One region of the Ruegeria sp. HKCCA5929 genome, then DNA from elsewhere that is predicted to be linked to it. Evidence: riboswitches for the same ligand, from Rfam matches in the RefSeq annotation. Region 1 holds a riboswitch; each other region holds the start of a gene.
The links. A riboswitch is a leader RNA that binds a small molecule or an ion and turns the genes downstream of it on or off. The one in region 1 is predicted to bind cobalamin.
Positions count from the first base shown of each region.

Region 2: it holds a riboswitch for cobalamin, as region 1 does, so the genes downstream of both, GOV90_RS09865 (DUF4198 domain-containing protein) here and GOV90_RS10655 (DUF1636 domain-containing protein) in region 1, are expected to answer to the same signal.
Region 3: it holds a riboswitch for cobalamin, as region 1 does, so the genes downstream of both, GOV90_RS06465 (hypothetical protein) here and GOV90_RS10655 (DUF1636 domain-containing protein) in region 1, are expected to answer to the same signal.

Region 1 covers NZ_WQGE01000003.1:405,261-412,284, reverse strand. The annotation lists gene GOV90_RS10680 (proton-conducting transporter membrane subunit) at 1-963, opposite strand, end outside; gene GOV90_RS10675 (LysR family transcriptional regulator) at 1,079-1,957, shown strand; gene GOV90_RS10670 (iron ABC transporter permease) at 1,972-2,982, opposite strand; gene GOV90_RS10665 (ABC transporter substrate-binding protein) at 2,984-3,934, opposite strand; gene GOV90_RS10660 (ABC transporter ATP-binding protein) at 3,947-4,723, opposite strand; gene GOV90_RS10655 (DUF1636 domain-containing protein) at 4,720-5,076, opposite strand; cobalamin riboswitch at 5,315-5,513, opposite strand; gene GOV90_RS10650 (D-lyxose/D-mannose family sugar isomerase) at 5,613-6,278, opposite strand; gene GOV90_RS10645 (carbohydrate kinase) at 6,294-7,024, opposite strand, start outside.
Region 2 covers NZ_WQGE01000003.1:216,576-223,599, forward strand. The annotation lists gene cbiQ (cobalt ECF transporter T component CbiQ) at 1-638, opposite strand, end outside; gene GOV90_RS09855 (cobalt ABC transporter permease) at 638-1,216, opposite strand; gene cbiM (cobalt transporter CbiM) at 1,213-1,824, opposite strand; gene GOV90_RS09865 (DUF4198 domain-containing protein) at 1,830-2,615, opposite strand; cobalamin riboswitch at 2,744-2,947, opposite strand; gene GOV90_RS09870 (LacI family DNA-binding transcriptional regulator) at 3,165-4,322, shown strand; gene GOV90_RS09875 (ABC transporter substrate-binding protein) at 4,319-5,674, shown strand; gene GOV90_RS09880 (carbohydrate ABC transporter permease) at 5,732-6,964, shown strand; gene GOV90_RS09885 (carbohydrate ABC transporter permease) at 6,964-7,024, shown strand, end outside.
Region 3 covers NZ_WQGE01000002.1:349,066-356,089, reverse strand. The annotation lists gene GOV90_RS06475 (DNA polymerase III subunit gamma/tau) at 1-937, opposite strand, end outside; gene GOV90_RS06470 (dual specificity protein phosphatase family protein) at 1,110-1,610, shown strand; gene GOV90_RS06465 (hypothetical protein) at 1,613-2,020, opposite strand; cobalamin riboswitch at 2,111-2,333, opposite strand; gene GOV90_RS06460 (hypothetical protein) at 2,464-3,324, shown strand; RNA gene ffs (signal recognition particle sRNA small type) at 3,373-3,471, opposite strand; gene GOV90_RS06450 (bifunctional 2',3'-cyclic-nucleotide 2'-phosphodiesterase/3'-nucleotidase) at 3,511-5,379, opposite strand; gene nudC (NAD(+) diphosphatase) at 5,562-6,545, shown strand; gene GOV90_RS06440 (SRPBCC family protein) at 6,583-7,024, shown strand, end outside.

The DNA of each region.
Region 1 (7,024 bases):
CAGCGCCAACGGGAACAGTGCCAGCCCGCATTGCATGATCATGAACGCCATCTGCGCGATGGTGGACCATGCCAGAGACGTCTTGACCGCTGGTTGTGTCAGCATCACCAACCCGCCAAACAGGGCAGTGAACCCGCCCAGCATGACCAGCAAGGCCATGATGCCCGGTGCAACCAGCATCACATCGGCAAAGCGGATCAACAGGAAACCGCCAGCATTAATCACACCGGCGTGCAGTAGTGCAGAAACCGGCGTCGGTGCTTCCATAACCTCGGTCAGCCAGCCATGAACAGGGAACTGAGCTGACGCCAGCACGGCGGCCACTGCGATCAACAGGGCCGCTACAATTGTCACCATGGTTGGCTGTGCGGATGACAGGATCGTGGCGATATCGGTTGTTCCGTAGCCGATGATCAACAGGACTACGGCCAGCGCAAGTGCGGCCTCGCTTAGCCGCGCCACAACCGCCTTTTTGCGCGCTGCACGCTGTGCCGTTGTGCGTTCCGGGTAGAACAGCAGCAGTTGATGCAGCGCCAGGCTTGTTGCGATCCAGGCTGCAAGAAGTTGAGTGAGGTTGCCGGACATGACCAGCAAAAGTACGGAAGCAAGCGCAACGGACATCCATCCGGTGAAGGCGCCCTGTTTCTGTTCCCCATCCATGTAAGTCGCTGAATAACGCAGGACGATCCAGCCAATAAAGCTGACCAGAACCAGCATCGTGGCGCTTACCGCGTCCAACCGTACTGACAGTCCGACGCCCCAGAACCCGATCAGTGCCGATGTTCCGGATCCATTCGCAATCAGCAACACTGCAGATAGCGCAGACACAGCAAAAGCTGCCAACGCAGCCCATTCTGCGATTTTAGGTAAGTTGCCCGGGCGCATCCCCGGATGACGGCTGCAATAAAAAGCCGACCCTAAAAAGATCAGCGGACTCAGGAGGGGTAGAAGCAAATAGCTCATGCGTGTGTCCCTTGACGTTCGATACTGACTCGAATTGTTCAAGGAGACATATTTCGCGTGCCATCATATGAAAAATACATTGTTTGATTAAATACGTTCGGTTAAATAGAACGATATGCCGCTTAACTATCATCATCTCCGCTATTTCTGGGCGGTTGCCCATGACGGCAATCTGACCAGGACTGCACAACGTTTGAATCTGTCACAGTCCGCCTTGTCCGTGCAGATAAAGGAATTGGAAGATCGCCTTGGCCATCCCCTGTTTGAGCGCAGAGGCCGCAAGCTGCACCTGACCGAAGCCGGACATATCGCGCTGGACCACGCAGATGCGATTTTTGCGACCGGTCAGGAACTTGTGGCAACCTTGCAGGATGCTGGAAACACGCGGCAGGCGCTTAGGGTGGGGGCGCAGTCCACCCTGTCGCGGAACTTTCAGATTCGCTTTTTGCGACCCATATTGGCGCGTGTTGATGTCGAGGTCATCTTGAGGTCTGGCAGTCCAAGTGAGTTGCTGGAAGGGCTGGAAACGTTGAATTTCGACTTGGTCCTCATGAACCACGAACCCGCGAGTGACAGCCTGACCAGCTTTGTCACTCATCATCTGGCCGAACAACCGGTGAGTATCGTTGGAACCCCGGATCGCCTTGATCCGACGCGCCCGATACGGGATCTGTTGGAAGAACAACCTTTCATCCTGCCCACAACCAACAACAGTGTTCGTACTGCGTTTGACGCTATGGCCAGCCGCATGTCGGTACGGCCTCAGGTAGCTGCCGAGGTGGACGATATGGCCATGATGCGGCTTTTGGCGCGCGAGGATATCGGCTTGGCTCTGGTGGCTCCGATCGTTGTTCAGGATGAGCTGAACTCGGGCCGTTTGGTCGAGGCAAATGAGCATCCGAAGATCAAGGAAAACTTCCACGCAATTACGTTCAAGCGCCGGTTCCCTAATCCCTTGGTGCAGGAGCTTTTGTCACACGGACCAGACACGTAGGCCAAAATCTGACGTCAATCACCGCGCGCGGATTTGAACAGATATAGGAACACAAAAAGAGACCCGATCGACGTTGTTACGATACCTACGGGCAGTTCTTGAGGGGCCAAAAGCAGGCGGGACAGAATATCCGACATCGTCAGCAGGATCGCCCCGACGATAGCTGAGGTAATCAACAGGTTTCTGTGCAGCGTGCCGGCAATGCCCCGTGCAATATGAGGGACCATTAACCCGACAAAACCAATAACGCCGGCCACGGAAACAAAGCTCGCCGTCGCCAATGCCGCGACAAAGAACATACTAAATCGCAAGCCCTGAACGGGTATGCCAAGAGAGGACGCCGTGAAATCTCCGGTTAAAAGGGCATCCAGCCAGCGACTGCGGTAAAGAGCATAACTCAGGATCAGAGCCAGTCCGGTCAGAACCAGTGGGAATGTCTCCCACCGTGCAAGGCCCAACCCGCCAAGCATCCAGAAGATGACCGAATGCGCCGCGCGATTGTCGCCGGAAAAAATCAAATAGTTTGTGATGGCCGAGAACAGAAAGGACACGGCCAAACCGGCTAGAATCAGTTTTTCCGGCGCACTTGTGCGCAGGCCCTGAACCAGTGCCAGAACAATGCCCGAAGCAATCAAGCCTCCGCAAAATGCCGCCAAGGGCAGGGTCCAAATGCCCAGTACATCACCCGTGACAGTGATCACCAACACCGCCCCGGCAGCCGCGCCCGAGGACAGGCCAAACAAGAATGGATCGGCAAGATCGTTGCGCGTGGTTGTTTGCAAAACCACACCAACAACCCCCAATCCTGCCCCGATGACCGCGGCAAACAAGGCGCGGGGAAGGCGCAAGTCGAAAACGATCCGGTGAAGCGGGGACATGTCGCCATCGATCAGGCCTGTTCCTAGACCAATCGCGGCGACCACGTCCCGCACAGGAATATTTGTTGTTCCATAAACGATGGACAGCAGCAAAAGGGCGATCAGAACGATCGCCCCCAGCAAGATCGAACGGCCCAAATGGGCCATATCAGTTGGTCTCCGGGTGCATTGCCTTGACCATCTTTTCGATGGCCTCAATGTTTGCCGGGCCGGGTGTCAGCTCTTCGTAGCGCAGGCCGATCCAGCGCTCGTTCTTGACTGCATCGGTTTGAGACATGACGGGATGATCTTTCAGGAACTGGAAGGTGTCTTCTGCACCGTTTCCTGTCTGATAGTCCAGCAGAACCAGGAATTCCGGGTTTGCAGCAGCCACAGTTTCCCATGACGTACGACCCCAGCTGGTGTCCATGTCATGGGTCACATTCTCTCCGCCTGCTGCGGCGATCATCGCGTCCGGTATCGCAAATTTACCAGCGGTAAACGGCGCATCTGCCGGCCCGTCCAGCAGGAAGACACGTGGTTTGGGCAGATCAGCTGTTTTGGCTTCGATAGCGGCCAGTTGGTCTTTCCAGCCCGAGACAAGCTCTTGCGCCTTGGCTTCGACGCCCATGACCTGACCCAAACGCAGAACGTCGCCAAACAGCAGGTCCATGCTGGCCTCTGGCCGATCTTTGTTCAGATGTACGCAGCTTTCGGTCAGAACCATGGTCTTGATGCCGAAGGGCGAAAGGGTGTCCGGAGTAACCTCGCCACCCGGCTGCATACCGTAATACCACCCTGCAAAGAACATGTCGGGTTCTACTGCGATGAGGTTCTCAACAGTAGGGTATTTTGGTGCAAGCTCTGGTATATCACCGCGCTGTGCATCAAAATCAGGGCTTGTCTTGTACCAGCCCGTGATGCCGGTCAGGCCCACGATCTTGTCTTGCAGACCCAATGCGAAGGCCATGTCGGTCATGTTCATGTCGTGGACAACGATCCGCTCGGGCGCGGTTTCAAAAACCAGCGGTTCGCCGCAATTGTCCACTGTGATGGCTTCTGCGACCGCGCCGCTTGCCAGGCCAGTGAACAGAGCCACAGGCCAAAGTTTCTGCATCATTGTAAGCTCCTGTTATGATGACAGTTTTCTTTTTCGGATATCCAGCGCAGGGATCATGCGGCCTTCATGCTGAAAGCATAGATAATCCACACCAAAGGTGTCGCGGACACGTTCTGAGGTCAGCACGTCGCTGACCGGGCCATAGCCCGTCAGGCGTGTGGATTTCATCAAAGCCACATGCGTGGCGAATTCCGGGATCATGACCAGATCGTGGACGATCATGACCACCGTGACGCCCAGCTCGGCCACCAAGGACAACATGTGCCCCTTGGCGTCTGGATCCAGGTGATTGGTCGGCTCGTCCAGAAACAACAAGGATGGGTTTTGTGCCAAAGCGCGCGCGATATGAGCGCGCTGTCGCTCGCCACCCGATAGCTGGCTCATCGGCTTGCGGGAAAGATGAGACAATCCGGTTGTTTCCAGAACTCGATCAAGATCTACCTTATGCTCGGTTGCCGATTTATCCGCCTGAATCGGGATTTGCCCAAGCGCAACATAGTCTCGCAAACGCAACCGGCCGTCTGGCATTTCTTGCTGGCCTACGACCGCGATGGTTCGGGCACGCTCATGCGCGGACAGGGTGCGCAAGCTTTTGCCTCTTATAAGCACATCACCCAGAGCAATACGTTCTATTCCGCAAAGCAACTTGAGCAGTGTTGTTTTTCCCGCGCCATTCGGTCCCGCAATTGCCAGAATCGAGCCCTCCTCCAAGCCGAAGGACACGTCCTGCAAAAGGACATCGCCGTTCAAAGCGTAATATTCGAGACCCTCGACCGACAGAAAACTCATGACACCCTCTCCGTTGGAAGGGCCGGTATTCGGGACAAGGTCTTGGTGAATAACGCGGGCGGGCGTTCGGTTGCACTTGTCCAGCCATCGGAACTAAGGCGGTATTGTCCGGCGAATTCCGCCACTGCGTCCAGATCCAGTTCCGTGTCGATGTCTCCAAACAGATACTGCGCCTTGCCCGGTGCCTGAAGGCCAATGGTGGTTGGTCGGGAACAACCTGCCATGCAATCAACTGTTCGAATTGCAAATCCTTCGGGCAATGTTTGCGCCAGTGCGCCAGTCACTTGATCGGTGGACATGGCACCTGTGCAGGTCGCGCACACAAGAATGAAATGATCAGCGGTTTTCGTCATTACTTGTAGCGCTTACTGCGGGTTGGACTGAGATGCAATGTTATAACGTTACGTGTCTCTGAATTAACGGCAAAGCAGGATGCCTCAGCGCAGTAGGTATTGAAGAAGAGCTTACTTCTGTCAGTCACCTTTAACACTGTCCGCTCCGCTTGAAACCAAGCGCGGACAGAAGGTGCTACCAATGTAAACACGCGAAAAACGTGCCATCAAAGCCTCCTTCCAGGACGCCCCGCCCCGGGTTGGTTGAACATCGGATGGCAGGTCTCCTGACTTGCGGGTCAAGGCTCGGCCCACCTTCCCAACCCTTTCGGTGTCAGTGGCGTAATGGCGTCGCTCTCCGCTTACAGTTGCGGGGGCAGTCACGGACTTGGCAAAAAACTGTGCCGCACCGTATTCCCATTTTCATCCCTTACGGAACCATCCCGCTCAGCTAGTCTCGTGGTGCTGGGCTTGTCAAGCAAGAGAATGAGTGGCGTTTGACGAAATCACTTGGGCTCAGCCCAGTTGTCTGTCTGTTATTGTCAACCCGGTCTACCTCAGTAGTCGGAAACCAATAGGAAATCTGGCGCGGCATCTTCCTCGATCTTTGAAAATCGAGGGATCGGATCTTCGAACACATTATCCGTTCGATCATCATTCACAGTCGAAACCTCGCCGATAAGGCAATCACCGTGCTCGGCCCAGAACGCGTGCCAAACTCCGGGCATCAGGGTTACGCTTTGCCCTGGTTTCAGGCGTAGATGCTCACCTGGTTGCAACGTAACAGGGCAGGCATCGCTGGGCACTGTGACAGGCGTATGCCGGTCGATGCCACCTTCTGGGTCCGATGCATAGATCTCCATCACCAGATCGCCGCCGCCACGGTTGATGATGTCCTCTGCCTTGATGATGTGGCGATGCATCGGAGACAGTTGTTTGTCTTTCGAAATCAGCAATTTTTCTGCGTAAAGCATCCCGCGCCCAGACTGCAAATCATTCACTTCGCCGTTGCGCAGCGTGAAAAGAAACAGGCCCAGTTCATCGAACCGGCCCTGAGCGTAGTCGGTGATGTCCCACCCCAACCCGCGGCTGCGGACCGTGTGCGCCACTGGGCTGCGCATCTGTTCGGGCGACCAATCTGCAAAAGGCGGCAGTACAGCGCCAAAGGACTGGATGAACGCCTGCGCTTCGGATTTGATGCGATTTATGTCAGATCGTTTCATTGGTTTTTCCAAGAATTATAGCTCATGAGCCCAGGGGGGTTCCGCCCCGGCGCGAGATACGGTTACAGCGGCAACTTCGGCGCCCAGTTCCATGGCCGCGTGCAAAGCGCTAGAAGTTAAGTTGCGTACAGCGGGTTTTGTCAGATGCCCGGCGCGGCTGAGACCAGTGAGCACACCTGCATTGAACGTGTCCCCCGCACCGATCGTGTCCACGACCTGCACCGGTTTTACCGGCACCGTCACTTGCGATCCATCCGCCAGATACCCGTTCGCGCCGTCGCCGCCCCGGGTCACAATCAGGGCTGATGGACCGGCTTGCAACAACAAGGCTGCTTTGGCTGCTTCGGGTTCCGCACCGGGAATGATCCAGTCCAGATCCTCGTCCGACACTTTGACGATATCGGATTGCGCGATCATGCGGTTCAAACGCGTTCGAAATCGGGTTTGATCCTGAATAAAACTCGGACGAATGTTGGGATCCAACATGACAGGGCGGTCGTTTCCGTGTTGAGCCAGCAAAGATGCATAAGCATCTGCACATGGCTCACACGCCAAGCTTATACCCCCAAGATACAATGCCGAGATGGCAGGGAGTTGGTCTGGCATATCTTCGGGTGCCAACATACGGCCAGCCGTGTTTTCATCAACGAAACTGTAGGTTGCGTGCCCATCTTCAAGTTGTACAAACGCAAGTGTAGTGGGACGATCCGAGACAATTACATGCGAAACGTCAACGTGGCTGGCCT
Region 2 (7,024 bases), 190 kb from region 1:
TCTGACCGTTCGATGGCACGCACCAGCATCATGCCAACCAGATAGCCAAAGCTGCGATAAGTGTGCCAGTTGGTGCCGGGGCGGAAACCACGAACTTTCATGGCCCCGCGAAGGCGCAGATATTCTTCGCGCAAGACTTCGATATATCTGATGGTGAACATCAACAAATGCACAAGAGCATCTGGGCAGCGTAGTTTGTGCAAAGCATGACCCAGAGTGACGGGTTCCAACGTGCCGACCAGAACCATCAGGGTCAGGACCACGGCATTGGCTGTCAGAGCAATCTCAATAGCTTTCCACAGTCCCTGCCAACTGGCCGGATACCCAAACAGGGTGAACATCGCGTCACCGGGCATGGAAAAGGGCAAAAGTATCAACATGAAGATGATAAAGCTGTCCATCATGGCCATGCGTTTAAGTGTGCGGCGCACGGGTAGGCGAGACATCAATAGCAAGCCGATAGAGACCGCCAGAGCCACAATCAACGCGGGGATGCTGGATAGCGAAACCGTAACAACAGCAAAAAAGCACGTCATCACGATCCGCATCCGAGGGTCCAACTCTCCGATCACCCCGAAGGGTGCGCTGGCATCAGCCTCGGCCAGCGTCTTTGCCTGGGGTTCTAGAGCGTGAGCCATCAGGCGGCCATTTTCCGGCGTGCAGCGACATAAAAGCCGATGCCGAACAGACCGATGATGTAGCCGATCCCACCAAGAACGGTCTGCAAGTCGTTGTGTTCGCGATAGGCTGCAATCTCACGACGCAGAGGGCGGGTTTCGTCTCGCACCGCTTGGGCAATGGCCGCGCGCTCCTCGTCGGTTAATGACGCGACAGTCGTCGCGGTGTCGTTTGCGTTTTCAACCTGCGTAACAGGTTTTACAAGCTCGGCATCCACGCCCAAAATCTCAGCCACTTCCTCGGCGGGCATGGTGACCTCGGCAAGATGACCGGCGCCCAGATCTGCTTTGAAAGTGTGCGCGACAAGTTCGGTGGGGGTGTAGAGGAAGAAACCATCGGTATCTGTGACTGTTCGCCCCAGTTCAGCGCCATCGGGGCCGTAAACAACAACTTCTTGGTTTTCAGCCATGTCGCCGTTGGAAAAGCCCAATTCCCCTTCAATCGCGTCGCCTGCAGGAAAGACCCCTGCGATAACTTTATGGGCCAGCGCAGGAAGCGGGGTAAGCCATATCGCAACTGCAAAAATCAGATGCCTCATACGGGGGCCCCCCTAAAAAAGAGTTCAGGCTTGACCTTGCGGGTCAATAGAATAGCGAAACCGGTAAGTACCGCTTCGATTGCCATGACGGGAATATGTGCAAAAAAGACCAGTTTCGCGGCTGGTAGAAACGCGTCACCAGACAGAGCCAGAGAGACAGCGACAAGGGCCGTCGTGGCTGCAATCGAAAACGCGCCTCCGATCCCGCCCCAAATAGCGCCCTGTACAGGAGAGCCGCGTGCGATCAGACGGCCAAAGATCATCCATGTCAGCACTGCCGGAAGTGCGATGTTGACCGTGTTAATCCCAAGCACAGTCAAACCGCCAAAACCAAAAAACACGGCTTGAAGCAGCAAGCCAACAAACAGCGCAGGAAAAGCGGCCCAGCCGAGCAAAAGCCCGGCCAGACCGTTCAGTATCAAATGCACAGAGGACGGGCCGATCGGCACATGGATCAGCGAGGCTACAAAAAAGCTGGCCGACAGGACGCCCGCGGTGGGAATGCGGTCGAGGTCCAGCGATTTCAGCCCTATGGCAATGCCGCCAGCCGCTGCGATTGCGCCGCCGATCACAACTGGGTTCGAGAGGGCTCCGTCCACGATGTGCATAGGGGTTACTCCAGATCCCAGGCGCGGATCCAGATCACAGCATCCTGGCTCAGTTCTTTGCCTTCATATTCGGTTTTTGGGCCCGAACCCAAAGCAGCAAAACCCCAGTAACCCGCTTTCGGTACACCAAAGGTGAAATAGCCGTTCTCATCTGAAATCGCGACCAATGCGCCGCCCGGCAGTGGGGATGCTGTGGCGTCTTTGGCACCGTTTCCCGCCAGATCGGGCTCGGCTGCCATGTATTCGATTTCGATCTCAGCACCGGCAACCGGTTCGCCTTCGCTCAGTACACGGCCGGTGAAGGTGGAACCTGCAATGACGTTATAGGGCTTGTTCAACGGCAGAATTTCGGTCGCCAGACCTTGCGGTTGATCCCAGTCGGTGGGCAGTTCATTGCGGTTCAGGTAAGCCTTAGTGATCTGCTGGATATAGATATCCTCGGATTCTTCGTAGTAAGGCGCAGGTACCGTCACCAGCACATAGTCGCCGGAACGTTTCACCGGGACCGAACCGAGAAAGGCTTTGGCGCTGTTCTCGGGGCCTTCGAATGTGGTTTCTTCCAATGTACCCAACAGATCGGTCTTTTCGCCGTTGTGGATCACATAGAATTCTTCTGGCTTTTCCAGGGTCATCACGTGCCCGGCTTCAAACGGATGCCAGAAGACCAACTTGACAGGAACCTCCCCGGGACGCTCGATCATGGTATCCTCGGTGTATTCCAGCAGGAAATGAGCCTGCGCCAGCGCGGGCAGCGCCGCACTAGCGGCCGCGGCCAACAAAAAGTGTTTCACAAATACGTCCTTCTCACGTCGCGCCTTCCCCGGCACGCATAGGTTTTTGACATTGGGGAATGCGAAACTATTTGCCCCATCGGGCAAACAGATCCGGCGCACACCCCGTCGCCGATGATGAGCACCCTTTCCGAGGGCGCATGTTCGGCAGGTCTCCTGACTTGCGGGTCTTAACGCTCAACTGGCCTTCCCGGGTGTAACCCAGTGGCGTAATCAGTCTCGCTCGCCGCTTACAGTTGCGGGGGCAGTTGCAGATTTGGCCAAGAACGTGCCGCACTGCATTCCCTATTGCCTCCGGGTGACTCCCCGGAACCGAACATGGCGCGTTGATGACAGAAAAACTTGAGCACGGTCAACTCCCGATTGCGGCATTGGAAGGGTCATCTGCGAATTCCGGAGGTGTTCCGCTTTAATCTCATCGGCTGCGGTGATGTCTAAGTGTTGGTGTTGTGACCTGTTCGTTGATTGGGAGTGATTGTCCGTCGCGGGGTGCTGGAATTAATTTTTTGATTGCCGAAACCGGTTTCGGAACAGTTAAATGAAAGAATGATGGCGAATCCCGAATTGCAACAGCGACAAATCCGGTCCCAGCGCGCCGCGTCCGGTGGGCGGGTGAAGCTTGACGAATTGGCACATCACCTTGGTCTTTCGAAAAGCACCGTGTCGCGTGCATTGAACGGGTATTCCGACATCTCAGAATCAACGCGAAAGCGTGTTGAGGTGACGGCGCGCAAGATGGGGTATCGCCCGCTCAGCCATGCTCAGGCTATTCGAACGGGGCGCGTGCGTGCCATTGCCATGGTCATCAACAGTGAAGAACCGGACCGGCACAATCCGTTTTTTCAGGACTTTCTGGCAGGGGCTTGTGAAGCTGCAAGTGCGTCTGACTGGACGATGACAATTTCGACCGCGAAGTCGAAGCAGGACATGTTAAATGTTTTGGGCCGTTTGGTCGAAGAACGAAAGGCCGATGGATTTATCCTGCCACGCACCGAAGTAGATGACGCGCGAGTTGGGTACCTCAGCGACCTGCAGGTGCCTTTCATCCTTTATGGTCGGACAGGATATGGTCGAACCGGCTATCAGGACGACACATCGTGGTTTGATATTTCCGGTGAAAAAGCCATGAGCGGCGCGGTCGAACGTCTGGTCCGTTTTGGTCACAGCCGTATCGGGTTTGTCGGCAGTGATCCAAAGTTCAACTACAGCCACCTGCGTCGCGATGGTTATGTCGATGGGCTTAGGGCTGCAGGATTGCCAGTCGATCCCGAATTGATCCGAGAAGGCGCGCGCACCCGCGAAGAAGGGGCCGCTGAAGCGCGCGCTTTATTGCGTCTTCCTGTCCCGCCGACCGCGATTGTATTTGCGACGGATCAGGCCGCATTGGGAAGCTACTCTGTCTGTGCAGAATTTGGCCTTGAGATCGGACGCGATGTCTCGGTTCTTGGATATGACGGGGTCCCGGAATGCCAATACGCCAGCCCCGGGCTGACGACGTTCAGCGTCGACTCCAAACGGGCGGGTGAACGCCTTGCTACGATGTTGATACTTCAGACCCGAGGGGAAGAGCCCGCAACTTTGCGCGAGCTCAGCCAGGCGGTGCTGATCGAACGCGACTCTGACGGGCCGCCACTGCTGACGTCGAACGAGTTGGCGAAAAAAATCAAACAATCCATGGAAGACAATCGGGGAGGAAACCGACCATGAAACTTACACCAAAAGCAGCCAAGCTGATGCTCGGCTCTTCGTTGGCACTGGCGCTGATGGCCATGTCGGTACAGGCGGACACGATCCGTTTCTGGACGACCGAGGAACAGCCGGAGCGTCTGGCGAAACAGCAGGAAATGGCTGACCAGTTCAAAGCTGAGACCGGTACAACCGTTGAGGTGATACCTGTCACAGAAACGGATTTGGGCACCCGCGCAACCGCAGCCTTTGCCGCAGGTGACTTGCCAGATGTGGTCTACCACCCGTTGCAGTACGCCCTGCCGTGGGCCGAAGCGGGCATTCTGGACACCGAAGCTGCGACCGAAGTGATCGAAGAACTGGGCGCTGATACTTTCGCTCCGGGTGCCTTGGGCATGGCAGCGTTCAATGGTGAAACCGCCTCGGTTCCGGTGGATGGCTGGACGCAAATGGTTGTCTATCGCAAGGACCTGTTCGAAGAGGCCGGCTTGGAGGCGCCTGACAGTTTTGCAGATATTCAGGCCGCACTTGAGGCGTTGCATAACCCGCCAGAAATGTATGGTTTTGTTTCGGCCACCAAAGTTGATGAGAACTTCATGAGCCAGGTGCTGGAGCATGTTTTCCTGGCAAACGGTGTCAGCCCTGTTGGCCCCGATGGGTTCCAGCCGCTTGATGAGGCCAAGACCACCGAAGTTCTGGATTTCTACAAAGCCATTTCCAAAGCCTCACCTCCGGGTGAACTTTTCTGGAAGCAATCGCGCGAGCTGTATTTTGACGGTAAAGCCGCGATGATCATCTGGTCGCCCTTCATTCTGGACGAATTGGCTGGTCTGCGTGACAGCGCCCCGCCGACCATCAACGACGACCCGACATCGCGCGATCTGGCCAGCAAGACTGGTATCGTTACCAAACTGTCCGGCCCGTCGAACCCCGATGGCGCCGCCTGGGGTGATGTGCGGTATTTCGGTATCACCAACGATGCGGACACCGACGCGGCGATGGAATTCGTAAAGTTTGCCATGGATGACGGCTATACCCAGACGCTGGCTATTGCGCCTGAGGGTAAGTTCCCCGTGCGCCGTGGTAATGCAGACAATCCGACCGCGTTCTCTGAAGCCTGGGCGGAACTGCCCGTCGGGGTCGATCGCAAGGCCCCTCTGGGCGAGCTGTATGAACAGGCCATGATCGACGAGATTGTTGGTGGTCTGGACGTGGCGCAGCGCTGGGGCGTAGCCGAAGGTCAATTGGCGCTGGCGTCGAAAATGATCAACTCTCAGGCCATCAATCGTGTTGTACGTCAGTACATTGATGACGAGATCGACGCAGCCGCAGCGGTTGCAGCCATGAACGAAGAACTGGCGAAGGTTCAGTAATCAAGTGGCATCTGCAGCGGCGTGCGCGCCGCTGCACCTAACCCTTCGAGGTACCCCATGACTTCGGCCACCCCACCGACCGGAACCGGGGCGTTAGCCAAACGCGAGGCGCGTCTGGCCTGGACGCTGCTGGCTCCGACCGTGATCAGTGTATCGCTTGTGGTGATCTTGCCTTTGCTGGCAATCTTCTGGATCAGCTTCAAGCCGTTTACCCTGTCCGATCTACGCCCGCCTGCACCGGTTGTGCGTGAAAGCCTGCGCGGATCGGGCGACGATCTGCGGATTGAATACCGTCTGCGCAACTCCAGTCAGGAGATCGCAATCGACGGCGTCACCCTTAGCGACGTTCTGCCCGACGGTGTCGTTGCGGGGGGCGTTGCCGCCCCCTGCGTTTTGGACGGGCAAGACCTGTTTTGCGACTTCGGCACTCTGGAAGGGGGCCAGCGTGAGCGTATCCGCATTCCCGTTGACGTGGACGGCGACCCCGATGCCTTTGAAGACGTAATCGAAGCGTCAGAACCGCGTGTAACTGGAAGTGGGCCGAACGTTCTGACCAACTTTGAATTCAGCCTCGAAAACTATGCTCGCGTCTTTGACGGGTCTGAGTTCTGGGGCGTGCTTTGGGTCACGCTGTTTTATACGGTGTTCGGAACCATTGGTGCCTTGGTCATGGGCCTGTTTGCAGCGCTTTTGCTGAATAAAAGCTTCAAAGGGCAGGGGGTCATCCGGGGCCTTTACCTGTTTCCCTATGTCGCTCCTGTCATTGCGGTGGCGTTTACCTGGGTCACGCTGTTTGATCCGTTTTCGGGTTCTGCCAATGCGCTTTTGATCCAGATGGGTCTGACCAGTGCACCGATCAATTTCTTCGGCGAACGCCCTCTGGCGCTGATCATGGTCACGGTGTTCGAAATCTGGCGCTATTTCCCGCTGTCCTTCCTGTTCATCCTGGCGCGGATGCAATCCATTGATAGCAGCATGTATGAGGCGGCGGATATGGATGGCGCGTCGCCCTTCCAGAAGTTCTGGTTGCTGAGCATCCCGCAATTGCTGGGCATCCTGTCGGTGCTGTTCCTTCTGCGCTTTATCTGGACGTTCAACAAGTTCGACGACATTTTCCTGCTGACCGGCGGTAACGCGGGTACCCGCACACTGACTGTGAATGTCTATGAGCAGGCGTTTGCAATCTCGAATATCGGGGCAGGAGCGGCGGTGGCCGTGGTCATCCTGCTGTGCCTGATCGCCTTCAGCTTTGTCTTCTTCCGCTTCATCAGCCGTGAGGAGGGTCTGTGATGCGCAAAGGTTTCATCACTGGCCCGGTTCTGGGCGCACTCTGGTTGGTCATCATTGCCA
Region 3 (7,024 bases), on a different contig from region 1:
CGGCGTCGGGCGTAATTTTGACGACGGACACCCAATGGGTGATTTCGGCCAAATCGCGTAAGACGGCCAGAGGGTCTGCGCCCTCAGCGTATTGCCCGCTGAGTTCCGTCAGCGCACCCGCTGCGTCGCCCCGCAGGATCATGTCCATCAGGTCCAGAACGCGGCCACGGTCCGCAAGGCCCAGCATTGCGCGGACCTGCTCGGCAGTGGTTTCACCCGCCCCGTGCGAAATCGCCTGATCCAGCAGCGAGGTTGCATCCCGTGCCGATCCTTCCGCGGCACGTGTGATCAGCGCCAGCGCGTCATCGGCGATTTGGGCATCTTCGGCGGTTGCGATCTTTTGCAGAAGCCCGATCATATCTTCGGGCTCGATCCGGCGCAGATCAAAGCGCTGACAGCGGGACAGAACCGTGACCGGCACTTTGCGGATTTCGGTTGTTGCGAAGATAAACTTCACATGTTCAGGCGGTTCCTCGAGCGTCTTGAGCAGCGCGTTGAAAGCGCTGGTCGAGAGCATGTGGACCTCGTCGATGATGTAGATCTTGTAACGCGCGCTGGCGGCGCGATAGCGGACACTGTCGATTATTTCGCGAATGTCATTCACACCGGTCCGGCTGGCGGCGTCCATCTCCATCACATCGACATGGCGGCCTTCCATGATCGCCACGCAATGTTCGCATTGCCCGCAAGGCTCGGTCGTCGGGCCGCCATTGCCGTCGGGGCCGATGCAGTTCATACCCTTGGCGATGATCCGCGCGGTGGTGGTTTTGCCGGTGCCGCGAATGCCGGTCATGATGAAAGCCTGCGCAATCCGGTCCGCTTCGAATGCGTTTTTCAGGGTGCGTACCATGGCATCCTGACCCACCAGATCGGCAAAGGTTTCCGGGCGATATTTGCGGGCGAGAACCTGATAGGCGGGGCTGGGCGTGTCGGTCATGTTTTCTCGGTCGGATTCGGTGCTTCGGCTCAGCGTAGTGGCCGCTGCCTTCCGCGTCCACTGCGCGGCGCGATGATTTTTGATTTAGATTCCGACCGGATTCGCACTAAGCTGTTCCAACAAAATTTAAGACTCATTTTTGTAAAGAGTTCCTGGTGGAGGACACACGTTCATGTCGCAGCTGGTTATCTATGCCCTGCAAGTCGCAGGAGGAACGCTGGCCCTGACGTCTATACCCGGACATGGCGGGGACTATGAGACGGATCTGGATACGATTGCCGCGTGGAAGCCGGGGATTGTCATTTCAATGACAACGGATGTCGAGATGCTTCAGCACGGGGCGCAGGATTTTGGCAGCGATATTCAAAGCCGCGCCAGCCGGTGGGTGCATCTGCCGATCGAAGACTTTGGCGCACCAACGGCGGCGGTTGAAGAGGCGTGGCCAGAAGTTAGCGCCGCCGCCCGGCATGCCCTGGCTGGAGGAGGCCGAGTGCTGGTGCATTGTCGGGGCGGCTGTGGCAGGTCGGGGATGGTTGTCCTGCGTCTGATGGTCGAGTGCGGCGAACGGGCTGACAAGGCGCTGGAGCGTCTGCGGTCGCTGCGCCCCTGTGCTGTGGAAACAGACGCGCAGCTGGCTTGGGCGGCCCGGGTTTCCCCGGCGCAGGTGGTGTGACCTCAGGCCGAAAGCTGTTCGGGTGCGTGTACGGTTTTCCGGGGCCGTAGCGTTGCAACCTCGATCATCGCGCATGGTGGGTTTGCAATGATGCCAGATGGCAGGGTGCGGAACGTGTTTCCAAAAATCAGATCAGCATAGAGGTTCAGGTCTTCAATTGCTGCGTCGGGTTGCGTGTCACAAAACACGCGAACACTGTCTGATTGTGCCTGGAAAATTGCCTGACACCCTTTCGTGCAATGTGAAAGTTCACTACTACCGTCAAACTCGAAGTCGTCGCCTGTGGCAGCCGAAGCTTGTGTCATGGCCTCGGAGATCGAGCGCGCCAGCCGCGCCAGGGCGGGGCAGGTTTTGCCCGTCCGCTGACATACCGTTGCGCTGTATTCATGCGTCTTTGTCTTCCAGATCATCCTGCGCCCTCCGCGCGTGGTGGACAGAAGGATCGGGTCAGGTGGGACAGCGAAGTGCAGTCAGGACCTGCCCGGACACCCCGCCCGAGTTTCGGTTTCAGTTTCGATGGCAGGTCTCCTGACTTGCGGGTCATGGCTTTGCCGACCTTCCCAGCCCTCGGGGCCAGTGGCGTTTCGGCATTGCTCAACGCTTACAGTTGCGGGGGCAGTCGCGGCATTGGTTAGCGTCCGGATGACCAGACGGAACCGCACCGTGTTCCCTTTTCATCCCGACCCCTTGTGGGGGACAGGAACCATCACACAATCGCTAGCGTCTGATCCGGTTCCGAGTCAAGCGGATCTTTGTCCCCGACGTTTGGTCATGCTGGATGGGTAAAAACTTCCCGCGTAGAGTTTCAATTATTGAAGTAAGAAACTTTGTCTTCGGCGCAGGGTCAGGGATCATGTTGGATACAGAACAGACGGTTTTAACCGAAGAGTTCCTCTTTCCGTCCGGGTCATCAACCCTTTCAGCGCGCTTGTACCGACCGTTGTCGGAACCCGGCACAGTGGTTGTGCTGAACAGTGCCACAGGCGTGCCACGCGACTATTATCGCCACTTCGCACGTTGGCTGGCCGCTGAGCGCGGCATGGCGTGCCTAACCTATGATTACCGGGACTTCGGGCACTCTTTGACCGGCCGCATGAAGGATGCACGTGCGACAATGGCCGATTGGGCCTTGATCGATATGCCGGCGGCGCGGGCGGAAATGCGCAGGCGTTTTCCCGGTGCACAACAATGGACGATTGGTCATTCTGTAGGTGCCATGCTGGGACCCGTACAGCCCGATATCGACAAAATCGACCGGATGATTTGTGTGTGTTCTGGGCTTGTGACCCTGAACGATCACCCATGGCCCTACCGTGGATTGGCCGGGGTGTTCTGGTATGGGCACGCCCCATTGCTGGTCAAAGCGCTTGGGTACTTGCCCGGAAAGGCAATCGGTTTTGGTGCGGATTTGCCGGCATCGGTCTACTGGCAATGGCGTAAATGGTGCACCGCTCCTTCGAGTTACATGCCCGAGATCGGAGCCGGGTTGCCTGATGCGCGTTGGACAGAAACTGAAAAACCGGTGGATCTGTTTACTTTTGAAGATGACCAGATGGTCCCACCCGAGGCGGTATGGCGGCTTGCCGATCTCTATGGCCCCAAGGCCAAACGACATCTGCTGAAACCTGCTGAATTTGGGTTATCTGAAGTTGGGCATATTGGGGCTTTTGCCCGTCGTAACGCGGCCCTTTGGCCACGCTTTGTCGACATCTGAACACGTTTTGGGTGAGACCGCGTATCACCCATTAGGTATGTGAGGGGAAAGTGAGAGGTTGGACATCGACCCAAGCGGGGCTCGTTGTGGCTGCTTCCTTCCGGACCTGACCAGGTTGGCGAGGCGCTCGCCCGCGCCAACCTCTCGACTCTGGATATAGGGAAGGCGAGGGCAAAAGACAACCCGTCAGAACGTCAGACGGATCCGCTCGAACCCGGCTTCATCAGGACTTAGCAATTGGGCGTTGAACATGCGCAGCTCATCCATGTGTTCAAGGGCACCGGGACCTGTTCGAAGCAAGGCATTTACGCCCGTTTGAGCTGTCAGTGTAAACGGATAGGGGTGCCGCGCTATTGGGTCGGGCGGAAGGCGACGAGACAGGTAATCCCGCGTCAGTTCCTTGATGTCGAGCGGTGGTAGGTTGATGCGTTGGGCCGCAGAGGCGGCAGGAAAATGTCCGCCTCCGCTGGCGCGGTAGTTGTTGCTGGCCAAGACAAATCTTTGCGCAGGTTGAACAGGTTGGCCACCGAATGTCAGATTGCGAATTCGTCTGTTGTCAAGATCGACCAACCGACCATCACTGTCGAAGCGCGCAGGTTGCGATGGATCGATTTGATAGGACAGGCCGAAGATGACATCAAAATTGTAACCGGCACGTTCGGGGTTTACTAAGTCCGCTTCTGTATCATGTGACAGCTGGTTGAGCACGCTTGCCGACATTTCCAGCCAATCCAGCACGTCGGCACCGTTGATCTGTAATGCGCGCAGTTCATTGGGAAACGGATACAGGTCTGCAACGTGACGCAGGCATATTTCCCCCGCCGGGACATCTGTAAAATGCCGCGGGCCAGCGCGCCCACCGCATTTCCCAGGCGCCACGGCTGACAAAAGAGGTAACTCTTCCAAAGCGGAACCGTGCAAGAAAGAGCGCAAAGCGGCAGCCTGCGCCGCAGCAACCAGAGCCAAGCCGCGATCCGGTGCGCAAAAACTGAAATAACTGTGCATGGATTCTGATACGCGCGCGACGGGTTTGGCAACCGCGCTGCGTGTCTGACGATGGGCGTCGGCGAACAGACGCACCATATCCTGGTCTTCTTCGACCGCGATTCCGCTCGCGCAAACCGGGCGCAGGTCCGCGCGACATTCTTCAATGTTGAATCCGCTATTCGGTCGCGGAGAAACTACAAGATCAATAACACCAAGATAAGATCCAGCCGACCCGGCCATGACAACCGGGGTTCCATGCACCAGCCCATTTGCGTGATCGAGGTATGGGGCGTTGGTATCGGTGCGACTCGGAAGGGTCAGATGCGTATGCCCGGCGACAATGGCGTCGATTCCGTCGATGGCGGCCAAGGGGATTACGGCATTCTCCATCCCTTCCACCGGCTCTGTTTGGCCCAGGCCGGAATGCGCCAAAGCAACGATAAGGTCACATCCCTCAGCGCGTAGTCGTTTTGACAGTTCGCATGCCGTCGATATAATTTCCTCGGCCGTGACTTCTCCGTTCAAGTGATGTTCTTCCCAGCGGGTGGTTTGAGGCGGAAGAACGGATATCAAGCCGATGCGAAGGGGCATATCTTTGCCACCCAAAGGCACGGTGCGGTCCAATATCGCAAATCTTTGCCATGCTTGCAGGCCACCTGATCGATGCAGGTTGCTGCACAGGACAGGGCAGTGGGCTTGCGAGATGATATTGTCCAATACCGGCAGCCCAAAACCAAAATCATGGTTGCCGAGACCTATGGCGTCGTACTCCAGCGCCGCAAAGGCTTGCATGACCGGATGCGGCACGTCGCTCTGGGCCGCCCACTCGCCCAACGGCGTGCCCTGAATTGCATCCCCATTGTCCACCAACAGAACCAAAGCATCCCCTGCTTCTTGGCGGGCTTTGCGGATCAGGCTGGCGGTGCGCGTCAATCCTAGCGTCGGGTCAGGAGTATCCGTGTAATAGTCAAAACCTGTCAGGTTCATATGCAGGTCGGTTGTTGCCAGAATACGCACATGCCCACGGTTTTTTTCGGAGGGCACCTGCGTCGAAGGGTTTTGCTTCACTTTGAATGGTCTGCTTTTGAATAGGGTTATTGATTAATTCTTACAAAGCGTAACCTAATGATTTTTCCGGGGCCGCCATGCGGCTTTTCAGCGGCAGACATGCGTGTTGCGCGTGTTTGAATTGCCATTGCAACACGGTCTGAGACATGGCAGCCCTGTGCCAGGGACCAAAAGGAATTCCAATGAAAAACGCAGAGCAGGTGACCTTTGGCGGCTCGGGTCTGGATCGGGCGGCCCATATGCGCGGAAATGCCGAAACGTTGACGGCGGCGCAAAGCCACCCGGCGGCGGCGTGCATGATGATCTGGCGCGGTAAAGTTCTGGTTACGGGCCAAGGGCTGGATCAGCTTGCTCTGCTTCCAATGACGCACTCGCTGGTCAGCGCGGGACCAGGCGGGGTCATTGAGGCTCCTGTTTTTTTGGGCCTTTCCGCTGAAGACACGCCATTGTTCGCGGTGGATATCTCGGCCTGGACCGCAGAAGGTCTGGACCTGACCGGTCTGGGAGAGTTCGTGGACAAATCCGAGCAGCAGCACCCGGATTTGCCAGAGGGATATGTGTTTGCTGAATTGCGCCGGATCATGACGCGATTGTCGCCGCGCGATGCCGAATTGGCGGCCACGGCCAAAGCCGTTATCGGCTGGCACGAAACGCATCGGTTTTGCGCCCGCTGTGGGGCTGCCAGCGAGATGTCTCAGGGCGGTTGGCAACGCAGTTGCCCTTCATGCGGTGGGCAACATTTCCCGCGCACCGACCCGGTTGTGATCATGCTGATCACTCATGGTGACAGTGTGCTGATGGGCCGGTCTCCGGGCTGGCCCGAGGGTATGTTTTCGCTATTGGCGGGGTTTGTCGAACCCGGAGAAACGCTGGAAGCTGCGGTGCGCCGCGAGGTGATGGAAGAGGCGGGCGTTCCGGTCGGGGACGTATCCTATCTGTCCAGTCAGCCCTGGCCTTTCCCGGCTTCGCTGATGTTTGGCTGCGCGGGCGAGGCACTGGCGCGTGACATCGTGATTGATCCCGTTGAGATTGAAGAGGCGATGTGGGTCAGCAAATCCGAGATGATGCAGGCATTTGCCGGGGATCATCCAAGCCTTTTGCCCGCCCGCAAGGGTGCAATTGCACATTTTCTGCTTGAGAACTGGCTTGCGGATACTTTGGACTGACGAAATATTGGCGCGGCCATAAACATCAAAGGGTATCATGCAATTTTCAGCCCGTGAGGATATCGAAGCCCCCATTAACGCAGTGTTCGACATGGTGTCGGATTTCGGACGGTTCGAACGTATGGCCATGCGCCGGGGAATCGACGTACGGCGCTTGGGGTCCGAAGCGGTCTTTGTTGCCGGGACTGAGTGGCAGACAGAGTTCAAGCTGCGCGGCAAGCTGCGCCAAATGTCGGTGGTGATGACGGATTTTGACCGGCCTTCGCAAATGCGATTTGAAGCGTCCAGCAAGGGCATGACCGGTCTGACCAGTGTTGATTTTCTGGCCCTGTCGCCGCGCAGAACGCGCCTGAGCCTTGAGATGTCACTGGCGGCCAAAACCCTGCCTGCACGTCTGTTGTTGCAATCGGTGAAACTGGGTCAGTCCCGATTCCGCAAACAATTGCAATCCCGGCTGAGTGAGTTTGCACGCGAGTTGG